2 regions of the Leifsonia sp. KNZ13-11D genome follow, and region 2 is predicted to be linked to the other one. Evidence: predicted binding sites of a transcription regulator. Region 2 holds the regulator's gene; the other holds the start of a gene.
What was found. Region 2 encodes HrcA, which represses chaperone genes, less so after heat shock. Its sites were predicted from a motif close to TTNGCACTCGNNNNNNNCGAGTGCNAA; they were not measured.
Positions count from the first base shown of each region.

Region 1 (8,057 bases), 930 kb from region 2:
GCAGGCGCCGGGAGGCCGCGGCGAAGAACAGGAGCGGCACGGCAGTGATCACTCCCGCTCCGGCGAGCAGCACCGTGTGCCAGGGACCGTCGGAGCCGATCGTGAGCCCCGCGGTGACGCCCACGACCACCAGCTGGATGATGGCGACCGGCGTCAGCCACAGCGTCTCCAGGGTGAGGCCGGAGAGCGCATCCACCCGTCCGCCGACGCGCTTCTTGATGAGCCCGTAGAAACCGAACGAGAAGGCGAGGATGAGGGCGATCCAGGGTACCGAGCCGTAGCCGACGGCCAGGACGATGACGGCGACGACGCTCACGCCGACGGCGACCCACTGGGCGATCCGCAGCCGCTCGCGCTGGACGAGCACACCCAGGAACACCGTCACGATCGGGTTGATGAAGTACCCGAGCGCCGCCTCCACGACGTGACCGCTGACCGTGGCGAGCACGTAGGTCTGCCAGTTGACGTAGATGAACGCGCCGGCCACGCCCATAGTGAGGAGGACCCGCGCATCGCGCAGCAGGGCCGCGAACCGGCCCCACGAGCGCGTGACGGTCAGCGCGATGGCGCAGAAGGCCAGCGAGAAGATGACCCGCCACGCCACGATCTCCCACGCGCCGGCCGGGGCGAGCGCGAGGAAGTAGATCGGGAGGATGCCCCAGAGGACGTACGCGGAGACCGCGTACACCAGCCCGGAGGTGCGGTGCGAGGAGAGGTCGTCTGGCTGTGCCACTCGTCCGACTCTACCGCCGCCCGCCGACGCCGGCTCCGCCGCCCGCCGGCCCCGCCGCTCCGCGGCCCCGCCGCCCGCCGGCCCCGCCGCTCCCCGGCCCCGCCGCTCGATCTCGACATTCGGCACGAATCGCGCCTCACACTACGCACACCGCGACATTGGGCACGAATCGTCGGGGCCCGTGGGGCTCCTGCGCTTGCGAGGATGCGACATTCGGCACGAATCGCGCCTCACAACCCCTCTAAGCCTTCATTCGGCACGAAATGCGGACCAGGGGTGGGCGCCTGCTCCCCTCGGGTACCTGACATTCGGCACGAATCGCGGCTCACGTCACGTCCTGGAGGTCATTCGGCACGAATCGTTCCTCGGACGAAGCGCGTCGAAGCGCACGCCCGCAGACACGACGACGGCCCGGCTGCTCAGGGCAGCCGGGCCGTCGGAAGAAGGGTGCGTCAGCGGACGACGACCGCGAGCACGTCGCGGGCCGACAGGACCAGGTAGTCCTCGCCGCCGAACTTGACCTCGGTGCCACCGTACTTGGAGTAGATGACCTTGTCGCCCACGGCGACGTCGAGGGGGACGCGGTTGCCGTTGTCGTCGATGCGGCCCGGGCCCACGGCGACGACCTCGCCCTCCTGCGGCTTCTCCTTGGCGGTGTCGGGGATGACCAGACCGGAAGCAGTGGTCTGCTCAGCCTCGACCTGCTTGATGACGATGCGATCCTCGAGCGGCTTGATGGAGACCGACACGTTGACCCCTTTCCTGTGAAGAACAGTGTCTCGACTAAGACTGATTAGCAAACTCGCAGTGAGAGTGCTAACACGAGTCTAGGGGGTGCGTTAGCAGTCCCGCAACGTGAGTGCCAGGGTAGCCTGGACGCCATGGAACGGTCCGAGCTGGTCGCACTGCTGAGCCCCGAGGGCCTGCGGCTGCTCGACTCGCTCCCGCCCTACCGCAGCGAGCGCGATGTGCTGCGGATCGTCTCCGACCTGCGCAAGCAGGGTCACTCCCCCGCGCTTGTCGCGGCAGTCCTGACGCAGTCGAAGCTGCGCCGCAAGGCCCAGGCCAAGTTCGGCGACTTCGCCGCGAGCATGCTCTTCACGGAGGTCGGCCTTGAGCAGGCGACCCGGCTGCCGGTCGCCGCGCGCCACGCCGGGCGGTTCCGCGCCGCCGGGCTGTACCGCGTCGCCGACCTCGGCTGCGGGATCGGCGGCGACGCTCTTGCCCTGGCCGCCCTCGAGCTGGAGGTGACCGCCGTCGAGGCCGACGAGGTCACCGCGGCGATCGCCTCCTTCAACCTCGCGCCGTTCCCGACGGCCAGGGTCGAGCACGGCCGGGCCGAGGATGTGGACCTGAGGACCGTCGATGGCGTGTTCCTCGACCCGGCTCGCCGCACCGCCGGGCACACGCAGACCGAACGCCTGGTCGACCCTGACGACTACGCGCCGTCGCTGGGCTTCGCGTACGAGCTGGCGACCGGTCGCTCGGTCGGCCTGAAGCTCGGCCCCGGATTCGACCGCGACCTCATCCCCTCGAACGCCGAAGCGCAGTGGGTGTCGGCCGACGGGCAGGTGGTCGAGCTGGGCCTGTGGTTCGGGGCGCTGGCTCGGCCGGGCATCCGGCGCGCCGCCCTGGTGCTCCGCGGCGATCAGGCCGACGAGCTGGTCGCGGACGCCGACAGCGAGGACGAGGAGACCGGGCCGCTCGGGGAGTACCTCTACGAACCGGACGGCGCCGTCATCCGCGCCCGCCTCATCGGCGACCTCGCCCGGCGCATCGGCGGGCGGATGCTCTCCGACCAGATCGCCTACATCACCGCCGACGCCCCCGCGGAGACACCGTTCGCCGCCGGTTTCCGCATCCTCGAGACCCTGCCGTACGGTGAGAAGGATCTGAAGCGGGCGCTGCGTCAGCGCGGCATCGGCACCCTCGAGATCAAGAAGCGCGGGGTGGATGTGGACCCTGCGGCGCTCCGCCGCCGGCTCGCCCTCAACGGCGACCGCCCGGCCACCCTGATCCTCACCAGGGTGGCCGGGCGGCACACGGCTCTGCTCGCCGAACGGGTCTGATCAGCCTCCGTAGTTGTTCCCGTAGGTGGCCAGGCTGGCGAAGATGATCGCGAGGAAGATCCAGTAGATGATCGCGATCGCGATGCTGACGAAGCCGAGGATGATGCCGGTCAGCCAGAAGCCGCGCGCCTGCGGCTCCTTGCGGCGGCCGATGAAGCCGAGCACGACCGCGGCGATGCCGAACAGGAATCCGATGCCCCACGCGAGGTTGAGCACGATGCCGACGATGCCGCCGACGAGTGAGAGGATGCTCAGGATCGGCGACTTGGCGGCCGGCTGCCCGTAAGGCTGCGCGTACCCGGGGGCGGGCTGACCGTACGCGGGCTGGCCGTAGCCCGGCTGACCCGGCTGACCCGGCTGCTGACCGTAAGGCTGCTGACCGTACGGCTGCTGGTAGCCCGGCGCCGGCGGCTGCTGACCGTAACCCGGCGCCGGCGGCTGCTGGCCGTATCCCGGGGCCGGCGGCTGCTGGCCATAGTCCGGGGTCGGCGCAGGCGGCGGAACGGCTCCGGTGTCGCCCGCGGGCGGCTCGGGCGCGGCCGGCGGGACGGAACCGTTCTGTGCGTTCGGGTCCACGGGCTCGGCGGGGGTGTTCGGATCGGTCATGGGACCCATCTCCTTCAGTGAAGTCGTCGTTCGGCGTCCCGTCCGGGAAGCTCCGCTTCCTGAGAGAACGCTGTATCAGGTCCATCGTGACAGGGTGCGCGCAGGGGTGTCAACGCACCGACGTCAGCGGGTGACCTGAATCTCCGTCACCGGGAGGGTCGAGTCCGCCGAGAACGTCAGCTCGCTGGGTCCGTGGCCGGCCAGGATGAGCTGCGCGCCGAGCGCTGCGATCATCGCGCCGTTGTCGGTGCACAGCGACAGGGCCGGGATGCGCAGCGCGACGCCCGCCTCGGCCGCGCGCTGCACGGCGAGCTGCCGGACGCGCGCATTCGCGACGACGCCGCCGCCGAGCAGCAGCCGGGGCACACCGTGGTCGCGGCAGGCGGCCAGCGCCTTCGTGATCAGCACATCCACGACCGCCTCGCGGAACGAGGCGGCCACGTCGGCGACCGGCACCTCCTCCCCGGCGTCCTGCCGCTGCTCCACCCAGCGGGCGACCGCCGTCTTGAGCCCTGAGAACGAGAAGTCGTACCGGTGGTTCTCCAGGTCCTTCGGCCGCGTGAGCCCCCGCGGGAACCGGATGGCGGCGGGATCCCCGTCCGCGGCGACCCGGTCGATCTGGGGACCACCGGGATACGGCAGGCCGAGCACTCGCGCGACCTTGTCGAACGCCTCCCCGGCGGCGTCGTCGATCGTCTCGCCGAGCAGCTCCACATCCGACACCAGGTCGCGCACCAGCAGCAGCGAAGTGTGGCCTCCGGAGACCAGCAGGGCGATCGTCGGGAGCTCGACCGGATGTCCGGGGCCGCCCGACGCGTCCAGCAGGTCCGCGCCGACATGGCCGACCAGGTGGTTGACCGCGTACAGCGGCTTTCCCAGCGAGACGGCGAGCGCCTTGGCAGCGCCCACCCCGACCATGAGGGCGCCGGAGAGGCCCGGGCCGCTCGTGACTGCGATGGCGTCCACGTCGGCCAGCTCGATGCCGGCGTCCGCGATCGCGGTGCGGATGGTCGGCTCGAGCGCCTCGAGGTGTGCGCGCGCCGCGACCTCGGGGACCACGCCGCCGTAGCGGGCGTGCTCCTCCATCGACGACGCGATCGTGTTCGCCAACAGGGTCGTGCCGCGCACGACGCCCACGCCGGTCTCGTCGCACGAGGTCTCGATGCCGAGCACCAGGGGTCCGGAGTCCGTGGCTGCGGTGGTCATGCGATCGTCGTCTCCGGGGTGGGGACGGTGAGGCGCATCACGATGGCGTCCACTCCGTCCGGCTGGTAGTAGCGGGGTCGCACGCCGATCTCTTCGAAGCCGAGCGTGCGGTAGAGCGTCTGCGCGCCCGGGTTGTCGGCGCGCACCTCGAGGAAGACCTCGCGCGCTCCGCGGCGCCGGGCCTCCCCGATCAGGGCGAGCATGAGCGTGCGCCCGAGGCCGCGGCGCCGGGCGTGCGGCGCGACGGCGATGGTCTGGATGTCGCCCTCACCGGCCCCGCGCGGCGCCAACAGACCGGCGTAGCCGTCGATGCGGTCGGGTGCGCCGGGCTCGAACGCGACGAGGTAGTAGCCGTGCTGACCGGTGACCTCGGACAGCATCGAGCGCTCCGACCAGGCGTCGGTGAGGAACACCGAGCGTTCCAGCTCCATGATGGCCGGGACGTCGTCGCGGGATGCGCGGCGCAGCTCGTACGCGACGTGCGCGTTCGCCGACGCCTCGGCCGTCATGCGGTCACCCGCTTCGGGCCGGCAGAGAGGGTGACGTCCGGCGAGCGCAGGTACAGCGCCTCGTCCGGGTCCATCGGGAGCCTGTGCGCGTAGCGCAGCTCGGCCAGCATGCCGAGGCGCCCGGCCGGCACCACCTCCGCGTCGAACCGTTCGATACCGAGATGCGGGAGGTCGTCCGGCTTCGCGAGTCCGGGGCCGTCAAGCCGCACCGGGAGGCTGTGATCGCCGGTGCCGGAGTAGGCGGTCCAGTAGCGCTCGCGGCGCCGCGCATCCGTCACCACCAGCAGGGGTCCCGTGTGCCCGGCGGCGTAGCGGTCGTACGCCACGGCGTCGTGGCTGACCACGGGGACGAGCGGGCGGCCGATGCCGATCGCGAAGGCCTTCGCCGCGGCGATCCCGACGCGCAGCCCGGTGAAGGGGCCGGGGCCCATGCCCGCGACGACACCGGAGAGCGCACGGCGGTCGATCCCTGCGACCGTGAGCGCCTCGTCGATCAGCGTGCCGATCACCTCGGCATGGCGCATGGTGTCCGTCTCGATCACCTCGGAGAGCACCCCGGCGTCCCGGTCGACGACCGCCACACTGGTGCCGGCCGACGTGTCGATGGCGAGAAGCATGCGTCCAGCCTATGCGGGATCGGCGACGTCCGTCCCCTGAGCCCACCGCGGACCGAAGCCAGTGATGGTCACGGTGCGCGGCTCGTCCACCTCGTCGACGTCGGCCTCATCCTCTGCGGAGCCGTCGGCGCTCTCATCCGCGCCGGACGGTCGCTCGATCGCGACCTCCAGCCACGATTCGGCGACGCCGTCGAGCATCCCGGCGCCCCACTCCACCACGACGACGGAGCGGGCGAAGTCGATGTCGAGGTCGTCCAGCTCCAGCGCGCTCGACAGGCGGTACGCATCCACGTGCACCAGCGGCGCCCCGCCGGACAGGCTGGGATGCGTGCGCGCGAGCACGAAGGTCGGGCTCGTCACCGGCCCCCGCACGCCGAGCCCCTCCCCGATGCCGCGGGTCAGCGTGGTCTTGCCCGCGCCGAGCGGCCCGGACAGCACGACCAGGTCGCCCGCACGCAGCCGAAGGGCGAGCTCCCGGCCCAGCTCGTGCATCTCCTCCGCGGTCGCGATGCGACGCACAGTGGGGACGTGGGATGCGGTCGTCATCGCTCACCTCCGAGGAAGGTCCGGGTCAGCCTCCCGCCGAGCCGCGTGACGATCTCGTAGTTGATGGTGCCGGCGGCCTCCGCCCAGTCGTCGGCGCTCGGCACCCCCACCGCCGGGTCGCCGAACAGCACGACCTCGTCGCCGACCTGCACGTCGAGGTCGCCCACATCCACCACGAACTGGTCCATGGCGACGCGTCCGCTCACGCGGAACGTCCGGCCGCCGATCGACACGGGCGCCCGGTTGGAGGCGTGCCGCGGGATGCCCTCGGCGTACCCCAGCGGGACCAGCGCCAGCGTGGTCTCCCCGGAGGTGCGGTACGTGTAGTCGTACGACACGCCCTTGCCTGCGGGCACGCGGCGCACCGCGGCCACCCGGCCGCGCAGCGTCATGGCGGGACGCAGGCCCAGCTCGGCGGCCGAGCCGCCGAACGGCGAGAGGCCGTAGACGGCGATGCCGAGACGCACGAGGTCGTAGCGCGCCTCGGGCAGCGAGAGGGCCGCGGCGCTCGCGGCGATGTGCCGGAGCTCCGGCATAAGGCCGGCCGCGGCGGCGCGCTCGAGCGCCCGCTCGAAGAGCGCGATGGCGGCCCGGTCGTCCTCGGGCGAGGCGTTCGAGAGGTGCGAGAAGATCCCGCGCACGACGATGGCGCCCTGCGTCTCCAGCTCACGGGCTCGGGCGAACGCCGCGTCCCAATCCTCCTCGGCGAGCCCGTTGCGGCTCAGCCCGGTCTCGACCTTCAGCTGAACGAGGACCGGCGCCGGCCCGTCGCCCGCCGCCGCGGCGGCCTCCAGCTGACCGAGAGAGGAGAGTCCCAGATCCAGTCCGGCGGCCGCGGCCGTGGCGAAGTCCTCGTCCGGGTCGTGCAGCCACGCGAGCACGGGCGCGGTGATCCCGGCCTCGCGCAGCGCGAGACCCTCGGCGATCTCGGCGACCCCCAGCCAGTCCGCTCCCCCGGCCAATGCGGCGCGAGCGCACTCGACCGCACCGTGACCGTACGCGTCCGCCTTGACGACGGCCATCACGTGCGGCGTGCCGACCAGCTCGCGCAGGCGGGCGACGTTGTCCGTCACCGCATCCAGGTCGACGACGCGCTCGCGGAAGGCGGCGCTCACGGCGCGCACTCCGTCACGACGAACGCCGTCGCGATCCCGGCGTCATGCGACATCGACACGTGGATGCGCGTGATGCCGCGCTCGCGCACCTGCGCCTCGACCACGTTGTGCAGCACGAAACCGGGGTTCCTCTCCTCGTCCGGCACGATCTCCATGTCGTGCCAGCGCACGCCCTCGGAGCCGCCGAGCGCCTTGATCAGCGCCTCCTTCGCCGCGAAGCGCGCGGCGAGGGAGTGCACGGGCAGCGGACGCTCCGCCTCCGTGAACAGCCGCTCCCGCAGCTTCGGGGTGCGCGCGATGGACCGCTCGAAGCGGGCCAGATCGACGACGTCGACCCCGATGCCGGCGATCACGGCATCACTCCACGGTGACGGACTTGGCCAGGTTGCGCGGCTGGTCCACGTCGAGGCCCTTGGCCGCGGAGAGCTCCATCGCGAAGATCTGCAGCGGCACGACCGCCAGCAGCGGCTCGAAGAGCGGCGCGGCGAGCGGGATGCGGATGACCTCGTCGGCGAACGGGAGCACCGCGGCGTCGCCGGCCTCGGCGATCGCGATGACGCGGGCGCCGCGGGCGCGGATCTCCTGGATGTTCGACACGACCTTCTTGTGCAGCTCGTCCGACCAGCGGGGGCTCGGAACGACGACGAAGACGGGCT
Region 1 is NZ_JBPGWU010000001.1:985,299-993,355, reverse strand. It holds gene rarD (EamA family transporter RarD) at 1-733, opposite strand, end outside; gene groES (co-chaperone GroES) at 1,186-1,482, opposite strand; gene ACR9Y5_RS05040 (THUMP-like domain-containing protein) at 1,615-2,802, shown strand; gene ACR9Y5_RS05035 (DUF4190 domain-containing protein) at 2,803-3,408, opposite strand; gene tsaD (tRNA (adenosine(37)-N6)-threonylcarbamoyltransferase complex transferase subunit TsaD) at 3,532-4,614, opposite strand; gene rimI (ribosomal protein S18-alanine N-acetyltransferase) at 4,611-5,123, opposite strand; gene tsaB (tRNA (adenosine(37)-N6)-threonylcarbamoyltransferase complex dimerization subunit type 1 TsaB) at 5,120-5,740, opposite strand; gene tsaE (tRNA (adenosine(37)-N6)-threonylcarbamoyltransferase complex ATPase subunit type 1 TsaE) at 5,750-6,286, opposite strand; gene alr (alanine racemase) at 6,283-7,410, opposite strand; gene ACR9Y5_RS05005 (holo-ACP synthase) at 7,398-7,754, opposite strand; gene glmS (glutamine--fructose-6-phosphate transaminase (isomerizing)) at 7,759-8,057, opposite strand, start outside.
Region 1: the regulator HrcA is predicted to act here: its motif matches at 1,573-1,599, upstream of groES (co-chaperone GroES).

Region 2 (8,057 bases):
GGCGTCACGGTGGTGGATGCGGCCGGCAAGTGGGTGCTCCCAGGCTTCATCGAGTCGCACGGCCATGTCGGCATCCACGAGGAGGCCAACGGACCGGCGGGCGACGACACGAACGAGATGACGACGCCGAACACGGCCGCGGTCCGCGCCATCGACGCCATCAACATCGACGACGAGGGGTTTCGCGACGCGCTCTCCGGCGGGGTGACCTCCGTGGTGGTGAAGCCGGGGTCGGGCAACCCGATCGGCGGTCAGACGGTGGCGCTCAAGACCTGGGGCGGCCGGATCATCGACGAGCAGATCATCCACGAGGCGGTGAGCGTCAAGTCGGCTCTGGGCGAGAACCCGAAACGCGTCTACGGCGGCAAGAACCAGACGCCGAGCACCCGCCTCGGGGTCGCCATGATCATCCGCGAGGCCTTCGTCGCCGCCCAGAACTACCGGGCGCAGCGCGACAACGCCGAGCGGGAGGGCAAGCCGTTCGACCGGGACCTGTCGAAGGAGACCCTCGTCCGGGTGCTCGACGGCGAGCTCGCGTGGATCAGCACACCCACCGCCACGACGACATCGCCACCGCGCTGCGCCTCGCGGACGAGTTCGGCTACCGCCTGGTGGTCAACCACGGCACCGAGGCGCACAAGATCGCCGACGTCCTGGCCGAACGCGACATCCCCGTGATCTTCGGGCCGATGTTCACGTCGCGATCCAAGGTGGAGCTCCGCGACCGCGCGATCGCCAACCTCGCAGTGCTCGCGAAGGCCGGCGTGCGGGTGGCGATCACGACCGACCACCCGGTCGTGCCGGTCAACTTCCTGATCTACCAGGCTGCCCTCGCCGTGAAAGACGGCCTGCCGCGCGAGACGGCGCTCGAAGCGCTGACCGTCAACCCGGCCGCGTTCCTGAAGCTCGACGACCGCGTCGGCTCGCTGACCCCCGGCCTCGACGGCGACGTCGTCGTGTGGTCGGGCGACCCGCTCGACGTGAATTCGCGGGCCGAGCGCGTGTTCATCCAGGGCGCCGAGGTCTATCGGTTCGAAGACGGGCAGGGGCGCGTGGTCGAGCGCGCCGAGCGATTCGCCTGAGCGCAGGCGCGTCGGCCCGGGTGCGCTGCGCGGCCCGGGGACATGGGAGAATGGCCGGACGATGTCACCACGAGCTCTCCAGGCCCTCGAGCCCGCCGCGACCGACCCGGCCTCCCTCCGCAACTTCTGCATCATCGCGCACATCGACCACGGCAAATCGACGCTGGCCGACCGGATGCTGCAGATCACCGGCGTGGTCTCCGAGCGCGACATGCGCGCGCAGTACCTCGACCGCATGGACATCGAGCGCGAGCGCGGCATCACCATCAAGAGCCAGGCCGTGCGGATGCCGTGGGAGGTCGAGGGCCAGACCTTCGCGCTGAACATGATCGACACCCCCGGGCACGTCGACTTCACGTACGAGGTGTCCCGGTCGCTCGCCGCCTGCGAGGGAGCCATCCTCCTCGTGGACGCCGCCCAGGGCATCGAGGCGCAGACGCTCGCCAACCTCTACCTCGCACTCGAGAACGACCTCACCATCGTCCCCGTGCTCAACAAGATCGACCTGCCCGCCGCCGACCCGGACAAGTACGCGCAGGAGCTCGCCAGCCTCATCGGCGGCAAGCCCGAAGACGTGCTCCGCGTCTCCGGCAAGACCGGGATGGGCGTCGAGGCGCTCCTCGACCGGGTCGTGGCGGAGATCCCGGCGCCGGTCGGCGTCGCCGACGCCCCGGCCCGCGCGATGATCTTCGACTCGGTCTACGACAGCTATCGCGGCGTCGTCACGTACGTCCGCATGGTCGACGGCACGCTGCACCCGCGGGAGCGCATCCAGATGATGTCGACGCGCGCCACCCACGAGATCCTCGAGATCGGCGTCTCGTCGCCCGAGCCCACGCCGTCCAAGGGACTCGGCGTCGGCGAGGTCGGCTACCTGATCACCGGGGTGAAGGACGTCCGTCAGTCCAAGGTCGGCGACACGATCACGACCGCCGCGAAACCCGCCACCGAGGCGCTCCCCGGGTACACCGAGCCGAAGCCCATGGTGTTCTCCGGCCTGTACCCGATCGACGGAAGCGACTACCCGGAGCTCCGCGAGGCGCTCGACAAGCTGAAGCTCTCCGACGCCGCCCTCGTCTACGAGCCGGAGACCTCGGTCGCGCTCGGCTTCGGCTTCCGCTGCGGATTCCTCGGCCTGCTGCACCTCGAGATCATCACCGAGCGGCTCTCCCGCGAGTTCGGCCTCGACCTCATCACCACCGCCCCCAGCGTGATCTACGAGGTGACGACGGAGGACAAGAAGACGGTCACCGTGACCAACCCGAGCGAGTTCCCCGGCGGCAAGATCGAGAAGGTGGAGGAGCCGGTCGTCAAGGCCGCCATCCTCGCCCCGAAGGACTATGTCGGCGTGATCATGGAGCTCTGCCAGGGCCGTCGCGGCTCGTTGCTCGGCATGGAGTACCTGGGCGAGGATCGCGTGGAGATCCGCTACACGATGCCGCTCGGCGAGATCGTCTTCGACTTCTTCGACCAGCTCAAGTCGAAGACCGCCGGCTACGCGTCCCTCGACTACGAACCGTTCGGCGAGCAGGAGTCCGACCTGGTGAAGGTCGACATCCTGCTGCAGGGCGAGACGGTGGATGCGTTCAGCGCGATCGTCCACCGCGACAAGGCCTACGCGTACGGCACCATGATGGCGTCGCGGCTGCGCGAACTGATCCCGCGTCAGCAGTTCGAGGTCCCCATCCAGGCGGCGATCGGCGCCCGCATCATCGCGCGTGAGAACATCCGGGCGATGCGCAAGGACGTCCTCGCGAAGTGCTACGGCGGTGACATCACCCGCAAGCGCAAGCTCCTCGAGAAGCAGAAGGAGGGCAAGAAGCGCATGAAGATGGTGGGCCGTGTCGAGGTCCCCCAGGAGGCCTTCATCGCTGCGCTCTCCGGCGACACGGAGAAGAAGGACAAGAAGTAAGCGCCGGCGCGCCGCCCGGTACCGCGGGCAACCCCCGTTTCGCGAACCCCTCCGTCATGGCGGAAGATGAATACATGCGCCGCTCGACGTTCACCGACCAACCCGTGACGTACGGGGCGGTCGGCGCCACCCAGGCGGCCGATCTGCTGTACTACCCGCCGAAAGGCTACAAGCCGCTCGAGCGCAGCATCCGGCTGGGCAGCGGCGACGAGCGGTTCGAGACCTCGGCCACCGCGCTGATGGCGTGGGGCGTGCAGAAGGGGAGCGGCATCCACGTGACGGATGTGCGCGAGGGCACCGGCGTGCAGTACGAGGGCGTCGAGTTCGGGCCCGACGGCACGCCGATGCGGATGCGCACGAACCGCCCGGAGGAGGACGTCTTCGCCGAGGACGGCACGCCGTTCGTGCGCAACGGCATGACGGCGGTGCTGAAGATCCCGTTCGGACCGTTCCGCGTGTCCGCGCCGATACGCGTCGTGTACGTCGTCGACGAGCCGCACCGGCGCGGTTTCGCCTACGGGACGCTGCACGGGCACCCGGAGAGCGGCGAGGAGCTGTTCCTGGTGGAGCAGCGCGAGGACGGCACCGTCTGGTTCGTGCTGCGCGCTCTGTCCCGCCCGTCGAACGCCTTCTACCGGCTGGCGTCGCCGGTGCTCTCCCTCGTGCAGCGCCGCTATACCGCGAAGTACCTGCGCGCACTGCACCCCGCGAGTTCCGCCTGATGCCCAGCACCCTGCCTCTCGGCGACCCCGCTCCCGCCGATGGACTGCTGCCCGCATCCACCAGGGTGGACGCCCCGCAGCGGGACTTCGGCGTCTACCTGCACGTGCCGTTCTGCCGGGTGCGCTGCGGCTACTGCGACTTCAACACGTACACCGCCACCGAGCTGCGCGGCGTCTCCCAGTCCGACTATGCCGGCCACGCGGTCCGCGAGGTGGAGTTCGCGGCCCGGGCCCTGAGAGCGAGCGGCGTTCCCGACCGCCAGGCGTCGACGGTGTTCTTCGGCGGCGGAACGCCGACCCTGCTGCCACCCGGCGACCTGACGGCGATGCTCGGCGCCGTGCGCGACGCCTGGGGTCTCGCCGGCGGCGCGGAGGTGACCACCGAGGCGAACCCAGACTCGGTGGATGCCGACGATCTGCGCCGGCTCGCCGACGCGGGCTTCACGCGGGTCTCGTTCGGGATGCAGTCGGCCGTGCCCCACGTGCTGGAGACGCTGGAACGTACCCACGACCCCGCGCGCGTCCCGCTCGTCGTGGGCTGGGCGCGGGAGGCGGGACTCCAGGTCAGCCTCGACCTCATCTACGGAACCCCGGGGGAGTCGCTCGACGACTGGTCCCGCAGCCTCGACGCTGCCCTGGCGTGCGAGCCGGACCACCTGTCCGCCTACGCCCTGATCGTCGAGCCCGGCACGAAGCTGGCGCGGCAGATCCGCTCCGGCCAGGTGGCGGAACCGGACGACGACCTCGAAGCCGACATGTACGAGCTCGCCGACCAGCGACTCGCCGACGCCGGCTACGACTGGTACGAGGTCAGCAACTGGGCGACCGACGAGGCGCACCGGTCCCGCCACAACCTGGCCTACTGGCTGGGGCACGACTGGTGGGGGATCGGGCCGGGGGCGCACAGTCACGTCGGCGGAGTCCGCTGGTGGAACGTCAAGCACCCTGCCGCGTACGCGCAGCGCGTGCTGGCCGGCGAGTCCCCGGCGGCGGGGCGCGAGACGCTGGATGCGGACACGCGGCACGTCGAGCGCGTCCTCCTGCTCAGCCGCATCCGGGAGGGTGTGCGCATCGGAGAGCTCGGCGACGCCGGCCGCCGCGAGGTACCGGCCCTCATCGCCGACGGCCTGGTAGACGGACGAGCCGCCCTCCGTGGATCGATCGTGCTGACCCTGCGGGGGCGGCTCCTGGCCGACGCGGTGGTCCGCCGGCTGCTGGCCGACGACGCCGCGGAACGGACCGCTAGCTGACGAAGCGGATGGCGACCGGGTAGGTGTAGAACTCACCCTGGTTCGCCTTCACCGCGGCGATAATGCTGAACACGATGTTCAGCACCCACGCGGCGAGGACGATGAAGATTCCGATCACGACGATCGACAGGATGAAGCCCACCACATAGGCGATGAAGATCGTGATCTGGAAGTTGAGCGCGGTGGCGGAGTGCGCGCGCACGAACGGCCCGCGGTCTTTGAGGACGAGGTAGCCGATGAGCGCCGGGATCCAGCTGAACAGGATGCCGCCGATCTGGATGAGCGTCGCCCAGAGCTTCTCGTCGGCCGGGCTGAGCTGCGGCGCGCCGCCGCCGTAGGGCTGCTGCGGCGGGGGCGGCGGGGGTGTGGCGGACATGGTGCTGTTCTCCTCTGACTGGCCAGGGGTGGACGTGGTGCGTCCAGCCTAGGGCGCGGCGCCGTAGGCTGAAAAGAGTCTGAACGCGCGACCTGCTACTTGATGAAGCGGAAGTTGACCGGGTAGCGGTAGGTGCCGCCGCTGTTCACCCGCACGAAGCCGAGGATCGAGAACACCAGGTTCAGGATGTACAGCGCCCACGGGATGAGCAGGCCGAAGAGCAGGTAGCCGATGCCGTAGGTGAAGCTGCCGATGATGATCCCGATGATCTGCGACGCCACCCAGGCGATGATCCAGGTGATCTGCCAGTTGAGGGCTTCCTTGGCCTCCTGGTCGGTGAGCCGGCCGCGATCCTTGAAGACCAGCCAGATGATGAGCGAGGGAAGGAACCAGAGGATGCCGCCGAGGTGGGCGAACGACGCCCACTGCTTGTCCTGGGCGGGGTCGAGAGGTGCGGCTCCGGCGGCGGCGTACGGCTGCTGTCCCGCGCCGGCCGGCTGCGCGTAAGGCTGCTGGGGCGGCACGTTGCCGTACGGCTGCTGCGGCGGCACGCCTCCGGGCTGCTGCGGGGGGACGCCGCCTGCCGGGTCGGTGGGCTGGTTCGGGTCTGTCATCTGCGGAACCCTTTCATGATCGGTTGCGAGCGGGTCGAACCGGTGCCCATACGGTACTGCCGACGCGTCTCAGCCAGCAATCATCCGGCGGGCGTTTCCGCGCGGTAGGATTGGCACTCAGGATCCGCGAGTGCTAATAGATCGACGGGAGGCGGACATGGTCTCGGAACGCAGCCTCGAAGTGTTGCGCGTCATCGTCCAGGACTACGTGGCGTCGCGCGAGCCCGTCGGCTCCAAGAGCATCGTGGAGCGGCACTCCTTCGGCGTCTCGGCGGCGACCATCCGCAACGACATGGCGCTGCTCGAGGAGGAGGAGCTGATCGCGGCCCCGCACACCTCCTCCGGGCGCGTGCCGACCGACAAGGGGTACCGCCTCTTCGTCGACCACCTCGCCGAGATGCGACCGCTGACGCCGGCGCAGCGGACGGCGATCGAGACCTTCCTCGGCCAGTCCGTCGACCTCGACGACGTGCTCTCGCGCACGGTGCGCCTCCTGTCCCAGCTCACCAGCCAGGTGGCGCTGGTGCAGTACCCGTCGGTCGCCCGCTCCCGCATCCGGCACATCGAGCTCGTCGCGCTGGGCCCGCGGCGGCTCCTCAGCGTGCTGATCACCGACTCCGGAGCGGTCGAGCAGCGTGTCATCGAGCCGGTCGCCAAGCTGAGCGACGAAGACGTGGCCGAGATCCGCGGTGCGATCAACGGCGCCGCGGCGGGCCTCACCCTCGGCGAGGCGACCACGCGGTTGCGGGAGCTGCCCGGCGCTCTCACCGAGCGCACACGCGCCCTCGTCGAGCCGGTCGTCAGCGCCCTGCTCGACCAGATCGCGGTGAACCGCCAGGAGAAGCTCGTCATGGCGGGCGCCGCGAACCTCGTGCGCACCGAGCTCGACTTCCCCGGCACCATCACCCCGGTCCTCGAGGCGATCGAGGAGCAGGTGGTGCTGCTGCGGCTCTTCGACGAGATGGCCTCCGACCAGCACGGGGTCGCGGTCAGCATCGGACGCGAGAACGCCGGATTCGGCCTGACGGAAGCATCCGTCCTCTCCAGCGGTTACAGTGCGGCGGGGTCGGATGTCGCCCGCGTCGGCCTGCTCGGACCGCTCCGCATGGACTACTCGGGCAACATGGCGGCGGTCCGTGCCGTGGCCCGTTACCTCTCCCGGCTGCTCAGCGACCAGTAGGCCGCCCGGCAGCCCTCGATCACCACACGCGACGAAAGAAGAAGGAACAGCCCACGTGGCCGACCACTACGAAGTCCTCGGCGTCGAGCGCGACGCAAGCCCCGACGAGATCAAGAAGGCGTACCGCCGGCTCGCGCGCGAGCTGCACCCGGACGTGAACCCCAGTTCCGAGGCGCAGGAGCGCTTCAAGCTGGTGACGCACGCCTACGACGTGCTCAGCGACCCGCAGCAGCGGCAGCAGTACGACCTCGGCGGCTCCGGGGGATTCGGCGGCGGCGCGGGCACCGCCGACTTCGCCGGTTTCAGCGACATCTTCGAGACGTTCTTCGGCGGTGGCGCCACCGGTGGACGCGGGCCGCGGTCGCGCCGCGAGCGCGGTCAGGACGCCCTTCTGCGGGTGGAGGTCGACCTCGACGAGGTCATCTTCGGCACGCACCGCGACCTGGAGGTCGACACGGCCGTGGTCTGCGAGACCTGCAACGGCTCGTGCTGCCAGCCCGGCACGCAGCCGGTGACCTGCGACATCTGCCACGGGACCGGCAGCATCCAGCGCTCGGTGCGCTCGCTGCTCGGCAACGTCATGACGTCGAGCCCCTGCGGCACCTGCCGCGGCTACGGCACCGTCATCGCGACGCCGTGCGTCACCTGCCAGGGCCAGGGCCGCGTGCGAGCACGCCGCACCGTGCCGGTGGACATCCCGGCCGGCGTCGACACCGGCCTGCGTCTGCAGATGCCGGGCAGCGGCGAGGCCGGTCCCGCCGGTGGCCCCAATGGCGACCTCTATCTGGAGATCAAGGTCAAGCACCACGAGGTGTTCAGCCGCGACGGCGACGACCTGCTCTGCACCCTCGAGCTCTCGATGACGGATGCGATCCTCGGCACGACCGCGAACGTGAAGGCCCTCGACGGCGACATCCGCCT
Region 2 is NZ_JBPGWU010000001.1:1,913,513-1,921,569, forward strand. It holds partial or broken gene ACR9Y5_RS09570 (amidohydrolase) at 1-1,082, shown strand, start outside; gene lepA (translation elongation factor 4) at 1,144-2,994, shown strand; gene ACR9Y5_RS09580 (DUF1990 family protein) at 3,051-3,716, shown strand; gene hemW (radical SAM family heme chaperone HemW) at 3,716-4,966, shown strand; gene ACR9Y5_RS09590 (DUF4870 domain-containing protein) at 4,959-5,342, opposite strand; gene ACR9Y5_RS09595 (DUF4870 domain-containing protein) at 5,438-5,956, opposite strand; gene hrcA (heat-inducible transcriptional repressor HrcA) at 6,114-7,136, shown strand; gene dnaJ (molecular chaperone DnaJ) at 7,192-8,057, shown strand, end outside.